Regions from separate parts of the Paenibacillus hodogayensis genome, predicted to be linked through region 1. Evidence: riboswitches for the same ligand, from Rfam matches in the RefSeq annotation. Region 1 holds a riboswitch; each other region holds the start of a gene.
What was found. Region 1 has a riboswitch for cyclic di-AMP ahead of ABD796_RS26260 (C40 family peptidase). Riboswitches for the same ligand answer to the same signal wherever they lie in the genome.
Positions count from the first base shown of each region.

Region 2: linked by a shared signal. The riboswitch ahead of ABD796_RS30250 (resuscitation-promoting factor) and the one ahead of ABD796_RS26260 (C40 family peptidase) in region 1 are both predicted to bind cyclic di-AMP.
Region 3: linked by a shared signal. The riboswitch ahead of ABD796_RS08045 (CAP domain-containing protein) and the one ahead of ABD796_RS26260 (C40 family peptidase) in region 1 are both predicted to bind cyclic di-AMP.
Region 4: linked by a shared signal. The riboswitch ahead of ABD796_RS08720 (3D domain-containing protein) and the one ahead of ABD796_RS26260 (C40 family peptidase) in region 1 are both predicted to bind cyclic di-AMP.

Region 1 covers NZ_BAAAYO010000013.1:23,252-27,577, reverse strand. Annotated here, with positions in the region: gene ptsP (phosphoenolpyruvate--protein phosphotransferase) at 1-1,155, shown strand, start outside; gene ABD796_RS26260 (C40 family peptidase) at 1,248-1,718, opposite strand; cyclic di-AMP (ydaO/yuaA leader) riboswitch at 1,724-1,863, opposite strand; gene ABD796_RS26255 (hypothetical protein) at 2,227-3,051, opposite strand; gene ABD796_RS26250 (M1 family metallopeptidase) at 3,067-4,326, opposite strand, start outside.
Region 2 covers NZ_BAAAYO010000015.1:52,288-56,613, forward strand. Annotated here, with positions in the region: gene rnmV (ribonuclease M5) at 1-569, opposite strand, end outside; gene rsmA (16S rRNA (adenine(1518)-N(6)/adenine(1519)-N(6))-dimethyltransferase RsmA) at 1-3, opposite strand, end outside; gene ABD796_RS30250 (resuscitation-promoting factor) at 735-1,793, opposite strand; cyclic di-AMP (ydaO/yuaA leader) riboswitch at 2,145-2,297, opposite strand; gene ABD796_RS30255 (ABC transporter ATP-binding protein) at 2,573-3,322, shown strand; gene ABD796_RS30260 (ABC transporter permease) at 3,319-4,326, shown strand, end outside.
Region 3 covers NZ_BAAAYO010000002.1:584,614-588,939, reverse strand. Annotated here, with positions in the region: gene ABD796_RS08055 (deoxyribonuclease IV) at 1-416, shown strand, start outside; gene purU (formyltetrahydrofolate deformylase) at 476-1,375, shown strand; cyclic di-AMP (ydaO/yuaA leader) riboswitch at 1,577-1,710, shown strand; gene ABD796_RS08045 (CAP domain-containing protein) at 1,718-2,575, shown strand; gene tkt (transketolase) at 2,798-4,326, shown strand, end outside.
Region 4 covers NZ_BAAAYO010000002.1:738,151-742,476, reverse strand. Annotated here, with positions in the region: gene ABD796_RS08730 (response regulator transcription factor) at 1-628, shown strand, start outside; gene ABD796_RS08725 (polysaccharide deacetylase family protein) at 737-1,723, shown strand; gene ABD796_RS08720 (3D domain-containing protein) at 1,738-2,520, opposite strand; cyclic di-AMP (ydaO/yuaA leader) riboswitch at 2,530-2,693, opposite strand; gene ABD796_RS08715 (ABC transporter substrate-binding protein) at 3,326-4,326, shown strand, end outside.

The DNA of each region.
Region 1 (4,326 bases):
TCCCATGCGGCCATTATGGCGCGAAGCCTGGGCCTGCCTGCCGTCGTCGGCGCTCGCTCGGCTCTCCAATCGATCGCGACCGGCGACAAGATCGTCGCCGACGGCTCTACTGGCGAAGTGTGGGTGAATCCGCCGGAGGACGTCTACCGGGCTTACGTAGCCAAGCAAGCGGAGTGGAAGGCGCGGCTTGAGGCCGACCGGTCGCTGGCCGGAGCCGAGGCCGTCACGCAGGACGGGCGGACGATCGCGCTAGGGGCCAATATCGGCAGCGCCGCAGAGACGGCCAATGCGCTTGCCAACGGAGCCGAGGAGATCGGTCTGTTCCGTACGGAATTCATGTATATGAATCGCGACCGCGAGCCGGACGAGGAGGAGCAGACGCGCCAATACGAGGCCGTCTTTCGGGCCATGGGAGACCGGCCGGTCGTGTTGCGGACGCTGGACGTCGGTGGCGACAAGGAGCTGCCGTATTTGAACCTGCCTGCGGATCCGAATCCGTTCCTCGGCTGGCGCGCCATCCGGCTCTGTCTGGACCGCCCCGGCCTGTTCGCCACACAGCTGCGGGCGATGCTGCGAGCTTCGGCGGCGGGCGGTTTGCTGCGCATTCTGTTTCCGATGATCTCCACGGTAACCGAGCTCCGCCGTGCCAAGGAAGCGGTAGCGCAAGCGGCAGACAGCTTGCGCAGGGAAGGCTTCGCCGTGCCGGAGCGATGGGAGACCGGCATCATGATCGAGATTCCTTCGGCAGCGTTGATGGCCGACGTGCTGGCGGCGGAAGTCGATTTTTTCAGCATCGGCACCAACGACCTGACCCAGTACACACTGGCGGTGGATCGGATGAACGAGCATATCTCGGCCCTCTACGATTCGTACCATCCGGCCGTGCTCCGCCTGATCCGACACGTAGTCGAATCCGCGCGGGGGCAAGGCAAGCGTGTCGGCGTCTGCGGCGAAATGGCCGGGGATTCGTCAGCCGTGCCGCTTCTTGTCGGTCTGGGCGTAGACGAGCTGAGCATGAACGCCCCGGCTCTTCCGTCCGTACGCGCCGTAGTGCGCGGGCTGCGGCATGCGGAGGCGGCAGAGCTGGCGCGCGAGGCGCTCCGGCTGGAGGATGGACGGCAGGTACGGGAATTGCTGGCCCGGCGTCGCGCCTGAGCCTAGCTTTACGGCTATAGAAGAAGACAAGCCCTGCCATGCGGGTAACCGCGATTGGCAGGGCTTGTCTTGTCCGGCGGAACAAGGCCGGATTACTTGGCTTCCTCCGTCAATTGGGTGTACAAATCGTCCCCAATGACGCGGCGAGCGGAAACGTAACGCGTCTTGTAATATTTCTCGCTGAGCTTGTTCTTGATAACGCCATCGCCGGTAGCCGAGTGGATGAACTCGTCGTTGCCGAGATAGATGCCGACGTGGGAAATCCCTTTGCCGTCGGTGTTGAAGAACACGAGGTCTCCCGGTCTGAGGTCGTTCTTGTCGACCCAAGAGCCTTCCTGAGCTTGCGATTTGGATTGATGCGGCAGCTCGATGCCGATCTGGTTGAATATGTACATCGTGAAGCCCGAGCAGTCGAAACCGCTCGTAGTCGTTCCAGCCGTCTTGTACTTCGTGCCGATCAGGGCGTTGACGGTTTTGTCGAGATTGGTGTCTGCGAAAGCGGTACCAATCTGCGCGAACAACAGAACGACCATGGTGGTGATGACAATGGCTGCCTTTTTCAAAAGACGCGGACTCCTTCCGGTGCCTACGAGGTTAGCTGAGGGTTCGGTTGAAGGTGCCCTATGATCACTTGAATGCGAGATCAATTCACCCGGAGTGGTTCCCCCGTTTCCCGGCAAAAAGCCAGGAATTCGGCATGTTTCGATTTTTTTGTTTCCGGGTAAATATAATTCGTCATTTCTATCGGAATTCCTGCTTTTCTCCTATATTTTTTTCAAAAATCCCGATTTATTTTTTGCGCAGCGAAAAGGCCTTGCCGCAGCAAGGCCTTTCGTCTGTCGTCAATCGGTATACGGTTATCCGCCAGGGCAATCGCATGAGACACAGTGCGGCTACGCAGAGAAGGCGGAGGGGGGCCTTTGGGTCCGCAAAAGCGAAGCGGTCGCCTTTGAAACCGGATTCCGCCTGCTATGACCCAAACTGGGAATCCGGTTTCAAGTGCGATTGGAGGAGCAAAGGGTCACCGTAGCCTCGCTTTGCCGCCGATTTTTCTTATGCGATTGCACTAGGTTATCGGTCGGAAGCCGTATCCGCGGCATATACGTGATATTGGGCGGCAATCGTCCACAGCTTGAACAGCAGGGTGACGATGTGGAACAGCTGCTGCAGGACAAGTGCCGATAGGCCGGCCCAGACCAAGGAGGTGGACAGTGCGGCGGCGGTCGCTGTTCCGGACATCGCCAGCAAGACGAGCGCAACGGCGGCAACCACCGGCAGCTTGCGCAGGAACAGTCCGAGCGACTGGCTTAACCGTTCTCCCTGCGTTTTGCCGAGTTGAATATAAATGAAGCAGAGGCGGATCAGGAAGCCGTACGCGATGTATGCGGCGGCCCATGGCAGCAGCGCAAGCCCGAGCGACGTATAATCGCTTTCATGCGCGAAGGCGTTCTTCGCAATCGGATACAGCCAGTACAATGGGGCGAATGTAAGCAGCAGTTGAACGGCATAGTAGACGAAGAACGGTTTACCCAGATGCCGGATTCCTTGCAGGAACCGGTAGCCGGAATTGAGCCGGGCGTGATGCAGCGAGTAGTAGACGCCGGCATTAAGCAAGGGAGTCAGCAGCATGCGCGCGGCTGCGAAGGCGATCAACAGCGCGATCGTATGGTGGCTAATATCGGTTTTCATAAGCCGGAACTGGCTTTCGGCCAAAAACAGCTGAGAGGCGTCCGGCGTCAGGTGGGTGCCGGGAAACCGGTGCATCAGCGGCACGACAATCGACTTGATGACGGACAGCAGCAGGAAGCCCCAGACGAAATGGTACAGCCACAAAACGAGCAGCAAAAACGTCTGCGAAGCGGTTGTGCGGAAGCCTTCTTTCAGATAGCGGATCATTTAGCGTTGTTCACCTCACCACGCGACCCCGTTCAGCAAGGTCTCGATCAATTTGGCGATCCCGATATTCCAGCGCACTTTCCACTTGTTGTCGATATTCACCTGCATAAAATTGTTGATTCTTCTCGTCTCGAGCACCATCGTCATTTGGGGATCGACGGCCGCCCACGCCAAAGGCGATTCGCTCGTAATCGTGAACAATACCTGCGGGTCCCGGCCGTCCCAGCTTTTGTCCACCACCGAGCCGTCCTCGAAGCGGAAACGAACCGGCACCTCCATGTAATGACCGCCGTATTTATGGATGAGAACGGAATTTTCGTACACGGTCTTGTCGCCCTGCTGCACCTTGCGAATCTGGACGCTTTCCACCGCATAGTCGGTCATGCCGCCGCCATACACGAATTGGTTGAAATATTCGCTCCAATCCTTTTTCGTAACGCCCTCCAGCACCGCTTGAAAGTCGGCCGTGGCCGGATGCCGGAATTTCCATTTCTCGAAATACGTCCTCATTGCCTGGAGCATCTGTTTTTGCCCGATCTGCTTTTCGATGCCGACGAGCACAAGCTTCGCCCGCGTATAGACGTTGTCGGCGTACCCGCCGTGACCGCGGTACTGCCAGGACGGCAGCTTAAGCGGTTCCGGATGGGTCATGTAGCTGGCTTCCAACGGATAGTTCGGCTTGACTCCAAATTCGCTCGCCATAATTAGGTCTTCCGCGTATGAAGTGAAGCCTTCGTCGAGCCACGCCTCTTCGAATTCGTTGCTGGCGACCATACCGTACCAATATTGATGGCCGATCTCATGCACGATGACGCGCTCCAGCTCGTAGCCGTTCGTATCGCCGGCAGCGTCCCAGCCAGTAACGAGCGTAGGATACTCCATGCCGCCGGCGCCGTTGCCGCCCGGAGGGGGGACGACGATCGACAGCGTCGAATAAGGATAAGTGCCGAACCATTCGCTATACTTGGCCAGAGAACGCTTGGCCGCATACAAATACCGGTCTTTCAACGACTGGTGGGCCGGATCGAGATACAGCTTGATTTTCACGCCGGGCACGTTGGGAGCGGAGAACGGTTCCTCCACGTACACGAAGTGCGGAGACGCGGCCCAGGCAAAGTCATGCACGTCGTCGGCATAAAACTGATACGTCTTCTTGGTCCCGTCATCCGCGGCAGGCTTGGTCGGAAATCCGGTCGCCGCGACCGTGTAGCCGGTCGGCACCTGGATGCGCACGTTATACATCCCGAAATCCGCATAAAACTCCGAATTGCCATG
Region 2 (4,326 bases), on a different contig from region 1:
CATTGCTTGTCTCCTCCCTCCTGCAAGGCGGTCATTTGTTCATACGCCTTGGCGAATTCTTCGTGCCCGATGCGAAACATCCGGCATCTCTTGTAAAATTGCTTTCCGTTGCAATAGCCGATGCCGAGCAGCTTGCCCATCTCGAGCCTGCGCGCAGCCGCCTGAGGATGCACGAGCAAGCCTGCGGCCATCAGATCGTCCATCGTTATGTCCGGCTCTCCGAGAGCGTCCTCGCCGACATCCGTGCGTACGTTGGCCAGCGCCTTGACGATCGCCTCCGGCGAAGCGTTTTCTACCCCGATGTCCGCTTTGCGCATCGCTTCCTCGCGGGACACGAAAGCATGCTTACAGCCTGGCACGCGAGCCGCGATTATTTTGCGGATACGCTCGCCGGCATGGTCGGGATCGGTGAACACGATGACGCCCCGTCGCTCCTGCGCCATGGCGATACGCTGCAGCACCTGCTCATTGATGGCCGAGCCGCCCGTTTCGATCGTCTCCGCCTCTACCGCACGACGGATGGCTACCGTATCGTCCCGTCCTTCGACGACGATAATTTCTCGGATCATGTGACGTTTCGTTCCTTTCCCTGAAGACGAACAAAAAGAAGAGGGCGCCCCTCTTCTTTTGCGTCGATCACTTTATTTACAATATACCGGACTGCGCTGTTACACGCAACCGCAATCCGGGTAATAACGAACAGAGCCTTCCTTCCTAAAGCCAAAATGACACGACTAGTTGACGGACGGCTTTTCCTTGCCGATTACGTATACTTTATAACCGCGCTTTAGGCCGAATCGTTTGGCATAATCGGAGCTGTCGAAATAAACGTCGATAATGTTGCCTTTGATAGCGCTACCAGTATCTTCTGCCCGACGGAAACCGATTCCTTCGATATATACCCACCAGCCGATCGGGATGACTTTAGGATCGACAGCGATGGTTCGCCCTTCGCTGACTTTCGTTCCCGAAAACGTCATGCCGTATTGCGGATGCTCGCTCGTTTTGCCTGTCGAAGCGGCATCGACGGAGTAGGCCGTCAACGTGACGTTACTAATAATTTGTTTATACGCGAACTTGACGCCGCCCTTGGTCACTTCCTCGATATCCGGCGAAGCGGCGGACAATACGACGACCGGGTTTTTCGTGCCTAGCGCCACGATCTGGTCGATCTGCTCCTGCTCGACCTTCGTATCGACGACGTTCTCGGCCACGAGCTGGCCGTCCTCGTACACCTTCTCGATCTTCTTGGCAAGAATGCCTTCCTTGCCTTCCGTTACGACCTGTTCCTTGCCTTTGAGCAAGTTTGGATCGTTGGTCTTGACCGTATCGAACGGAATCGACTCGGTCTGGTTTTCCAGCAGCTTCTGCACCCGTACAATCTGAATGGGTGTATTGGCCGCCAAAGCTTCTTCCTTGGCGGGAGTCAATTTATCGAGCTCCCCTAGGTCTACGCTCAGTTCCTCCAACGCCCCCGCAACGGTCTTGGCTACGGTGTAGCGCGTTTCCGTCTTGCCGTCAGCGGTCAATTGGACGGGAATGGCATGCGTGACGGTATACGTTGCCCCATGTCTGAGCTTCGTCTCCAACACGGCCGATACGCGGTCGTGCGTGCTTACGGATATGTGTTGTTCGTCGAGGAAGGCAGACAATGTCGCTTGTCTCGTCTTGATCTGCTTCTGCTCCCCATTGACGACCAGATCCACCTTTTTGATTGACGTACCATACAAAAGCAGTGCAAACATAACTGCCATCACGATCGAAAACAAAGCGCCTAGTGAAATCAAACGCAAGTTTTCATGCTTCCATCGCATTGCGAAAGACATGCTGGATGATCGTTTTACATGGGTGTTTCCGTTTGGAATAGCGCCCACTTATGCGGTCCTCCTTCATCAGTTCTCGCGGTCGAGTGTTACGCATGACTGGATTGACGCGGCCTGGTTTCAATTTTTGGATGATTCGATGCTTGCCATCGGCTGTTGCATGTTGGGGCTATGTTTATGACGACTTATGCCTAATTAGTCCGTACAGGATTATTTTCGAACATGTCGAAAATAAAAGCCGCATGGAAGAGGTACTCTTCTCGCGGCATATAACCGAATGCTCATCCCAGTCAAGGATGGCGCTTCGTTGCCCGACAATCGTGCCTCTCTCTTCACGCTTACGAGGTTAGCTGACGGGTTCGGGCAAGAGAGTCGCCCTATCCGAGACAAGCCGGGCGGACGGCTGCCTCGAAATTCACCCCATGTAAACTTGGTTCCCCCGATTCCCATTTGGAAATTCAGCGATAGTAAGTCGATGGCGGTATTCAATTTCGAATCATTATGATCGTAATATTAAAGCCTTATGAAAAAGCTGTAAAGAGGATGAAAAGTCCTTATTTTCGCGAAAAGCCGAAAAAAATGCTTTTATTCCGTTTTTTCTTGCAACAAATCCCTGTTTTTCTTCGTCATATACCTCTATGTCTTGAGATATATAGCCATTTTAGTAAAAACATCTTGTCCGAGATGCTGTTTTTCAGCCAAAAATGGTATGATGGAGTGAAAAACGCAACCAAAATTGGAGGGAAAAGATGGAAACCATACTCGAGGTGAAGGGGCTTTCAGGTGGATATATTTGGAATCGTCCGATCATTCGCGAGATTGATTTTTCGGTCGGTCCCGGAGAGATGATCGGGCTAATCGGACTGAATGGAGCTGGAAAAAGTACAACCATTAAACATATTTTGGGTCTTCTTGCTCCTCACGAAGGGTCGGTTCGCATCTTGGGTCGAGAAGCCGGGCAATCCGCGGAAACGTACCGCAGCTCATTTGCCTACGTGCCCGAATCGCCGGAATTGTATGAGGAATTGACCATCCGCGAGCATCTGCGGATGACGTCGATGGCATACGGCCTCGATTCCGCGCAATTCGAGCAAAAATCCGCCGTTCTGGCAGGACAATTCGACATGACGAACAAGCTGGATTCATTCCCGCAGACGCTGTCGAAAGGGATGCGGCAGAAGGTAATGATTATGAACGCCTTTCTCACTGAACCTCCTCTCTATATTATCGATGAGCCTTTTCTCGGACTGGACCCGCTAGGCATTCGCTCGCTACTCGAATTAATGGTCGAGCGCAAGCGCCAAGGCGCCTCCTTCCTGATCAGCTCGCACATTTTGTCCACGCTGGAAACGTATTGCGACCGGTTTATCGTGCTGCACCGGGGAAGAATCGCCGCACAGGGAGCGCTGTCGAATTTGCGCTCCCAGGTACCCGGGAGCGGTCCGGAATCGACCCTGGACGAGCTGTTCTACACCCTGGTGAAAGGCGGCGCTTCATGAACCCGGCGGCGGCGATCTGGAAGGAGCGTCTCTCCGCCCATCTGCGCATCGTAGCCCGGTATACGATTTACGCCGGGCGAAGCGGTTTGTTCATGTTCATGATGATCGTGTTCATCGCTTCCTCCTATATGTACGGCAAGGCGCTGATCCAACTACCGGAGACGTTCCCCTATATGCTCGTCATCACGTGCTGGCTGACGCCGTTTATCGCCTTAAGCCCAATCCGGACGCTGCTGCGCGAGGCCGATCTTGTATTCCTGCTCCCGATGGAGGCGAAGATGGGCGTTTATTTCCGCAATGCGCTGCTGTACAGCTTTGCCATGCAAGCGTTCGCGGTATTGTTTGCGTTATCGGCCGCCATGCCTCTCTACCGGCACGGCGCAGGCGACGGAGCGCTGCCCCTTCTCGGGCTCGCCCTATTAGCATTGGCTCTGAAATTCGCCAATCTGCTCGGAAGCTGGATGGAGAATAGCTTTGTACGTTCGGGCTACCGAACCTTGTTCCGTTTCGCGCGCTGGATAGGCAGCTTCGGCATCGTGTACGCGCTTTACCGGTACGGCTGGATAGCCGGAATCGGCAGCTTCGCTGCATCGTTCGCCATTATGGGCGGCTGGGCGGCCGCTTCGCGCAGGCTGAAAGTAAACTGGCCCTATTTGCGGCTCGTCGAGGCCGGGCACCGCACGAATCTGCTGCTCTTTTTCCATATGTTCATCGATGTGGACGAGCTGCCGAACCGCGTAAAACCAAGACGTGCCTTGTCCCGGTTGGCCGCGCGCGTCCCGTTTCGCAGCAGCGAAGCTTTCCGCTACTTGTATTGGCTGACCCTGCTCCGCTCCGAGCTGTTCGGCATCGTCTTGAGACTGTCGCTCGTCGCGCTCGCCATCCTGCTCGCCGTGGAAGGTCCGCTGCTGTTCGCCGCCGTTTACGTATTGTTCCAGGTGGTGACAGGCGTACAGCTCGGCTCGCTTCACCAGTTTCACCGCCATTCGGTCTGGCCGGCGCTG
Region 3 (4,326 bases), on a different contig from region 1:
GCTACAAAGCGATGAACTATATCGTGCACCACGACAGTCTGCAGCATTTGCCGATGATTTTGGAAACGCCGTGGATCGGCAAAGAGGACAAAACCGTCCGTCCGATGTACGAAGCGGAAATTGCCCTGCTGCGCGGAGATTTGAACGGGCGCTTCGGAGGGGATTTCCTCGATCATCTGGATCGGCTGCATCATTATTTCGGCAAGCAGGAGATCGATCACCGCGAATTTATTTTGTCTACCTGGGACGTTCTGAAGAACGATGCAAAGGCGAAGAAGGCCGACCCGCGCGAGCCGATGGAACGGCTGTACGATATGGTAGAGGAAAGCCGTTTGTTCCCCGACCTGAGCGAGGAGCAGATCAACCATCGCATTACGGCATGGTTTGCCGGCAAGGAGCTGTTGGCCTCAGTCTGATCGGCGGGCAGCTTGATCAAGAAACAAGCGGAGAAGAGAGAGAGGAACGAGAAGCCATTATGAGTCCATTGGTTACACCAACGAATCATCCCCGTTCCGACCGTCATCGCGAGAGGGCGAGGATGCTGATCTCTTGCCCGGACCGCCCGGGAATCGTCGCGGGCGTTTCGCAATTCTTATCCCGGCACGGGGCGAATATCGTCCAGTCGGACCAGTATACGATGGACCCGGAGGGCGGACTGTTTTTCATTCGGCTGGAATTCGATCTTCCGGAGCTGGAGGAGCGCTTGCCCGCTCTGAAGCGCGATTTTGCCGAGACGACTGCCCGTGAATTTGCCATGGACTGGCGGGTGACGCAAGCGGGTCGGAAGCAGCGCCTGGCCATCTTCGTCTCGAAGGAGGACCACTGCCTGCTGGAGCTGCTGTGGCAATGGAAATCCGGCGACTTGTACGCCGATATCGCCATGGTCGTCAGCAACCACCCCGATATGCGGGAGACGGTCGAAACGTTCGGTATTCCGTACCATCACGTTCCGGTTACCGCCGAAACGAAGCGTGAAGCGGAGGAGAAGCAGCTGGAGTTGACCGGGGGAGTCGATACGATCGTTCTGGCGCGGTATATGCAGATCATTTCCCCGACGTTCATCGAGCGTTTCCCGAACCGGATCATTAATATTCACCACTCGTTCCTGCCGGCCTTCGTAGGAGGTAAACCGTATGCGCAGGCTTATGCGCGCGGCGTGAAAATTATCGGGGCGACGGCGCATTACGTGACCGAGGAGCTGGACGGAGGACCGATCATCGAGCAGGACGTGCAGCGAGTAAGCCATCGCGACAACGTAGACGCGTTGAAGCGGATCGGCCGGCATATCGAACGCATCGTATTGGCCAGAGCGGTCGCATGGCATGCCGAGGACCGGATTTTAACCCATCAGAACAAAACGGTTGTGTTTAATTGAATCGGTTTTCATAGAAAAGATAAGGACATCTTTCGCCGTCTTCCGGACGCGCAAGATGTTCTTTTTTTGTATGCGCAGCAAGGCTTCCCGGCCGAATGGAAAACATTATGCAGTGACCCGTCCATAGAGCCATGTTACGATGTAGAAACCGCAGAGGAGACGGCAGGCCGCAACAAGCTTTTGCCGTTTTTTCATGGGGAATACAACAACAGGCCGAAGCTTCTTCGGAAGCGCGGGGAACCCAATGTTCCGGGGTGAAGCCCATCGCAGGGCAGGGGGATTGCTCTTTGACCCGAACCCGTCAGCTAACCTCGCAGGCCCAAACAAGGAGAGGATTTTTACATGCGTTTCAAGAAAACCGTAATGACCGGAGCACTCGCCCTAAGCGTAATCGTCGGTACAGGTTCCGCGTACGCTTCACCCAGCACGTCGGCGGATCGTGTGTCGAATGGAAATATAGCCGATTGCTACGGACTGTCCTTGAACGGTCAAGCTCTAAACGTTCAGTCCTTGAACGGGCTGAAGCTGAACGGTCAATCGCTGAGCGATTTGCTAAACGGTCTGTCTCTGAACGATCTGCTTCAATCGATCCAGCAAGGTAAGACGACTATAGTATGGCCGGGAATGTCGAACGGTATTCCGGGTTCGCAAGGCGGCGGTGCTGACCATAACGGCAGCTCCGGAACCGATCAAGGAAGCGGAGACGACGGGACGAACGGCGGACAAGCCGGAGGCGGTACGGAAACGGGAACGGTTCCGAGTCCGGGGGCCGGTACAGGTAACGGAACCGGCACGGGCGGCACCCCTACCGGCAACGAGAATGCTCCGACATCGGCTTATGCCGAGCAAGTCGTGTCGCTCGTTAACCAGGAGCGCGCAAAAGCCGGTCTGAAGCCTCTTGCCAGCGATGCGGCCTTGACGAACATGGCGCTGGACAAAGCGAAAGACATGTACAACAATAACTATTTCGATCATACGTCCCCGACCTACGGATCGCCGTTCGATATGATGAAGTCCTACGGCATTCAATATTCGTATGCAGGAGAGAATATCGCCAAGGGCCAACGCAATCCGCAGGAAGTCATGAATGCATGGATGAACAGCGAAGGCCACCGGCAAAATATTATGAGCCCGAACTTCACGAAGATCGGCGTAGCGTACTATAACGGCGAATGGGTGCAGGAATTTATCGCCAACTAATTCGCAGATTCTGAAACAAAAATCCGACAGCCGAAGGTTTCCTTCGGCTGTTTGGCTTGTATTGAATATTGAGAACGGTTTTCAGTCATAGATTGTGGTAAACGGCGAAAGCAAATGGTACAATAATGCAAAGCGACTGCAAGTGTCCGCTGGACAAAGAGCAGGGTTCGCGTCCGGTAGACAACCGCGATGCGCAATACCGATTTTGGGAGGAATGGAACGATGACGTCTCAAACGAAATCAATCGACCAGTTGGCGATCGATACGATCCGTACGCTGTCTATTGATGCCGTGCAAAAAGCGAATTCCGGGCATCCCGGCATGCCGATGGGGGCAGCGCCGATGGGGTACGCCCTATACGCGCGCCTGATGAAGCACAGCCCGGACCATCCGGAATGGATCGATCGCGACCGGTTCGTACTCTCGGCCGGCCACGGCTCGATGCTGCTGTATAGCCTGCTTCATCTGAGCGGCTACGATTTGTCGTTGGACGAGCTGAAAAACTTCCGGCAGTGGGGAAGCAAAACGCCGGGCCATCCGGAGTACGGCCACACGGCAGGCGTCGATGCCACGACGGGCCCGCTCGGACAAGGCTTTGCCAGCGCAGTGGGCATGGCGCTCGCCGAAGCTCACCTGGCTGCGACTTATAATCGCGATCAATTGAATATTATCGACCACTATACATATGTTATTTGCGGCGACGGGGACCTGATGGAAGGCATCTCCGGCGAAGCCGCTTCGCTGGCCGGCCATTTGCAGCTGGGCAAGCTGGTCGTGCTGTACGATTCGAACGACATCTCCCTTGACGGCGAGCTGAATTTGTCGTTCTCGGAAAATGTTAAAGCCCGCTTCGAAGGCTACAATTGGCATTACAGCCTCGTCGAGGACGGCAACGATCTTGCTGCCATCGAGCAGGCGGTTCTGGCTGCGAAGAACGATCCGCGCCCGTCGCTGATCGAAGTCAAAACCGTAATCGGTTACGGCAGCCCGAACAAAGCCGGCAAGGGCGGTCATGTCGGACCGCACGGCTCCCCGCTTGGCGTTGACGAAGTCGTGCTGACCAAAAAAGCGTACGAATGGCCGGAGGATCAGCATTTCCACGTGCCGGCGGAAGTGTATGCGCATTTCGCCGACGCGAAAGCGCATGGCGCCCAAGCCGAGCAAGCGTGGAACGAGCTGTTCGCCCGCTACGAGCAAGCGCATCCGGAACTGGCGCAGCAATTCAAGACGGCCGTTGCCGGCGAGCTGCCGGAAGGCTGGGACGCCGATCTGCCGACTTACAGTCCTGCGGATAAAGGTATCGGCACGCGGAACGCTTCCGGCAATGCCATCAACGCGTTCGCGGCCAAAGTACCTGCATTCATCGGCGGCTCCGCCGACCTGGAGTCTTCGACGATGACGCATATGAAGGGGCTCGGGCAGCTGACCCGGAACGATTATAGCGGCCGCAACGTCTACTTCGGCGTACGCGAGTTCGCTATGGGAGCGGCTTTGAACGGGATGGCGCTGCATAAAGGCGTCAAGCCTTACGGCGGCACGTTCTTCGTCTTCTCCGACTACTTGCGTCCGGCTGTTCGTCTTGCCGCCATTATGGATCTGCCGGTTACGTACGTGCTGACGCACGACAGCATCGGCGTAGGCGAAGACGGTCCGACCCACGAGCCGATCGAGCAGTTGGCCGCCTTGCGCATTATTCCGAACGTGACTGTCTTCCGTCCGGCCGATGCCAACGAAACGACGCAAGCCTGGCG
Region 4 (4,326 bases), on a different contig from region 1:
CAAGCATTTTATGGAACGGGAAGGATTCGATACGATCGAAGCGTCTGACGGCGTGGAGGCTTTGTCCAAGCTTGGGACGATGCAGGCGGATATGGTTATCCTGGACATTATGATGCCGAATATGGATGGCTGGGAGCTTTGCCGCGAGTTGAGGGAGCATTACGATATTCCGCTGCTTATGCTAACGGCCAAAGGCGAGACGTCTCAGAAGGTAAAAGGGTTCGAGCTCGGCACCGACGACTATCTGGTTAAGCCGTTCCAGCCGGCCGAGCTCGTCGTCCGGGTCAAGGCTCTTCTGAAACGGTACAAAATCGCTTCCTCGCAAACCGTCCAGGTCGGCGAGCTGACGCTGAATCGCAAAACGTACGAGACGGCGGTGGACGGAAAAAGCTTGACGCTGCCGCTGAAGGAGTTCGAGCTATTGTTCCGGCTGGCTAGCTATCCCGGCAAAACGTTTTCCCGCGATCACCTGATCGAACAAATATGGGGGTTCGATTACGAAGGAGACGAGCGTACCGTGGACGTGCATATTAAGCGGCTGCGGGAACGGTTTCCGGAAGACAAGCATTCATTCAAAATCAAAACGATCCGCGGGCTCGGCTACCGGCTGGAGGCCGCGGCGGAATGAGAAGCGGCGGCATGAACGTGAAGCGCCCTTCCATAATCGAGTAACGGATAATTCCCTCCCGAACAAGCATACTAAGCCGTATTACGGGTCCTACGGGAGGGAAAGTCCATGAAGAGCGTTATCGGTATTGCGCTTTGCTGCGTACTTATTACGACAGCGGGATGCGCGGATTCGCGGCGGCCGGCCGGCGTTCCTGAGACCCGTTCCGAGCCGCACACAGGGGCAAAGATGCTGGGATCCGATCCCGCGACGTTCGTCTCCGACGGCGAGCTGTTGGCGGAGACGGCGAGCAGCGAAAAAGAGCGGGCGAAGACCTTTTCCGTGCCGCCGGTAGTGGCTGCTCCGCCTCCGGCAGAAGCTCCGGCCGTCAAGCAGAAGCCGCAGCCGAAAACGCCGTCCGTATCGGTTCAGAAATCGCAGTCCGGCTCTTCCGGCAAGCTTACGTTGCCGCAGCTGCGCGCCAAATATCCGGATATCTTCAAAGTAAGCGGCGCTTCTCAGGAGCGGGGTGTCGCCTTGACCTTTGACGATGGACCGGACGAACGGTTTACTCCGCAAGTGCTGGACGTGCTGAAGGAGCATGGCGTGAAAGCCACCTTCTTTTTGCTTGGCAAAAAAGCGGAGGCCCACCCGAACATTGTCAAACGGATCGTCCGCGAGGGGCATACGATCGGCAATCATTCTTACGGTCATCCGTTGTTCACGAAAATCACCGTCGACCGGTTTGCCGGAGAAATCGAGCAATCGGAGGAAGTGCTGAACCGTCTTGCGGGTTATCGTCCAAAGCTGCTGCGCCCCCCGTACGGCGAAATCAACGAAGAGCAGCTGCGATGGGCGAACAGTCGGGGTTATGTTATCGTGAACTGGAACGTCGATTCGCTGGATTGGAAAAACCTCGGCGAGCAGCAGGTAACCGGCAATATTCTGGGCCATACGAAAGCCGGATCGATCGTTCTTCAGCATTCGGCCGGCGGGAGCAGTCAGGATTTGAGCGGAACGGTCAAGGCGCTGCCCGGTATTATTACGAAGCTGAAAAGCCAGGGATATCATCTTGTGACGGTGCCCGAGCTGCTGCATTTGTCGAAAGACAAATAAAAAAGCCGTCGACCTTAGTCGACGACGTAGATGGTAACATTCTGATAACCGAATTTTTTCGCTTTTTCTCTCGTATCGGGCACATAAATATCGATCCGGCTTCCGTTGATCGCCCCTCCGATATCGGAAGCTTTGGCAATCATGCCGCCAGCTGGCAGGCCGTCATAATTGTATCCCGTCACGTACACGGTCGTGCCAAGCGGAATGATCTTGGGATCGACAGCGATCGTTCCGACCTGCAGCGCATTGCCGAAATAGTCTTTACCGGCGTAGCCGCCGTTCTCCGCGGCACTCCCTGTGTAGGCGGAAGCGACGGCGTCGATCGTTTGCTTCGGCGTAATCGTCGCCCCGGTAGCGGTAATGATTTTGTTTTTTGTTTCGACCAGTTCCGGTTCGACCGGCGCGGCCGCGGGCGCGATTTTTGCCTTGGGCGCGGCAGCGATCTCCGTCTTTTGCGCCGTGAAGAGGGCAGGGTCGGAGGTATCGCCCGACTTGACGGTGTAGGACAACGGCTCGATGGCGGCAAACAGCGGGCTAAGCCCTCCCGGCAGCATCGGGCCCCAGATGGGGGCCATTTCCGATAAGAGCAGCGGTTTATATAAGGATAACGTTTTGTAAGGAGAAGCATCCGCATTCGTTTTGGTCAGAAAATCGCTTTGCATTGTCAGCGGCGACCATACAGGCTGCAGCAAAGTCGGGTCCAGTGGACGGCCTGCGGCCGAAACCGCCGAAGAGGATAGCAAGAATAGGGCGAAGACGCCCGTAAGCCATATACGCTTCCAGGTCGATTTGAACACGGTATTCGTTTCTCTCCTTTTGTCCGCCTACGAGGTTAGTTGTCGGATTCGGATTGAGGGCTACAACCCTACGCGTCATTTCGCGATTCACCCCGAATGGAACGGCATAGTCCGCCATACCGCCCATGTGTAAAAATCCCCCGCACTCCAGAATAAAAGAGCAAGATTGAAAATCCCTGCAACTTCCATGATCCGGAGTTTCGGCTACTTGTAGAAGGCTACCATACATAAAGACCTCAGGAAAACCCTCAATTTCTGGAATCCGCCCTTTCGGAGCAAGGCCTAATCGCTCAAACCGTTGGGGGCGTAGCGTTAGAAGGCATGGCACAATTCTCCTTTTTTTCTACACATAGGATTGACGATTACAAAAGAAACCTATATCATAATAAGTAACGTTGTATTATGGTATGACCATGATATATCATCAATGTTACCGCCACCTCAGATACTATGCCCGGAGATTCCTCCAAAAGCCCTTCACTCCACGAGCACACCTTCAAGCGAATCTTGGTAAGACCTCCATCACGATTTTACACGCAAACGAACACAACCGACTCGAACCGGTACAAAATCAGACCTTATCGATATCATGGAATGCAACTTAATGATAGCGTTTTCAATCGCGTATTAGCGGGAACCGCTGAATTCCGACTGGGATAGGATGGAAACTTTCATTTTTAAGGAGGTGATGGAGCTTAGCTTACCGGATTGTATTGGAATGGGGACGGTTTCGTTCGGAGCGCCGTCAAGCGTATGTTGCGTTTTCAGGAAATGCTATACATTGCAAACGGGAGGGTCTACACGTATGAGAAACAAGCGGAGCCTGTTATTATGGCTGGCAGGAGTTATGGCGGTATCGACACTGGCGGGGTGCGGCGGAACCACAAAGAGCCCGGACAAGGACGCAAACGCCGAAAGCGCCAAAGAAAACGTACAGCAGAAGCCAAAGGAACCTGTGGAAATATCGATTTTCCATTACAACGGCACATGGGGCGAGGACCAGAACACCAAAGTGTTTGCGGAGCCGATTACGAAGAAATACCCGCATATCAAGGTCAAAGCGATCAGCTACACCGGGCCGAAACAGCTGGAGGAGATGGTTGTGTCGGGTACGCTGCCGGACTTGATCATAACGACTCCGGGCCCCGGATTCGAGTCGACGATAAGGAAATTTGAGGGACAATTTGATTTGACTCCGCTGATCAAACAATATAATTACGATTTGAATCAACTGGATCCGGCCGCAGTCGGTTCCGTGCGCAGCTTGTCGACCAAAAACGAGCTGTTTAGCCTTCCGATTTACATGTCGCCGAACACTTTGTATTACAACAAAGGAGTGTTCGATAAATTCGGCGTCGCTTATCCGAAAGACGGCATGACTTGGGACGATTTGTATGAAATGTCGAAGAAACTGACACGCAGTGAGAACGGTGTACAGTATCGCGGTTTTTTGGCTTCCTACGTCCATTTGATGAGACTGAACCAAGTGTCGCAGAAGCTGTTTGACAGCACCGGGCAAAAGGTCGCCTTCGATACGAGCGAATTCAAAAATTACTTGAAGGACATTTTCCGCATATTTGAGCTCCCCGGCTACGACATGGACAAAATATCGCTGGAATCGAACGTACATAACGCGTTGTTTGTCAAAGACCAAACCGTTGCCATGATCGAGCCGGGCGGCACGCTGCTGGGCGAGGAATCGTTGGCGGCTCTCGGAAATCAATGGGACTTTATTACTTATCCTACGATGAAAGAAAAGCCGGGCATAGGCTACCAGCCGTACCCGTTTATCCTATCCATGTTCAA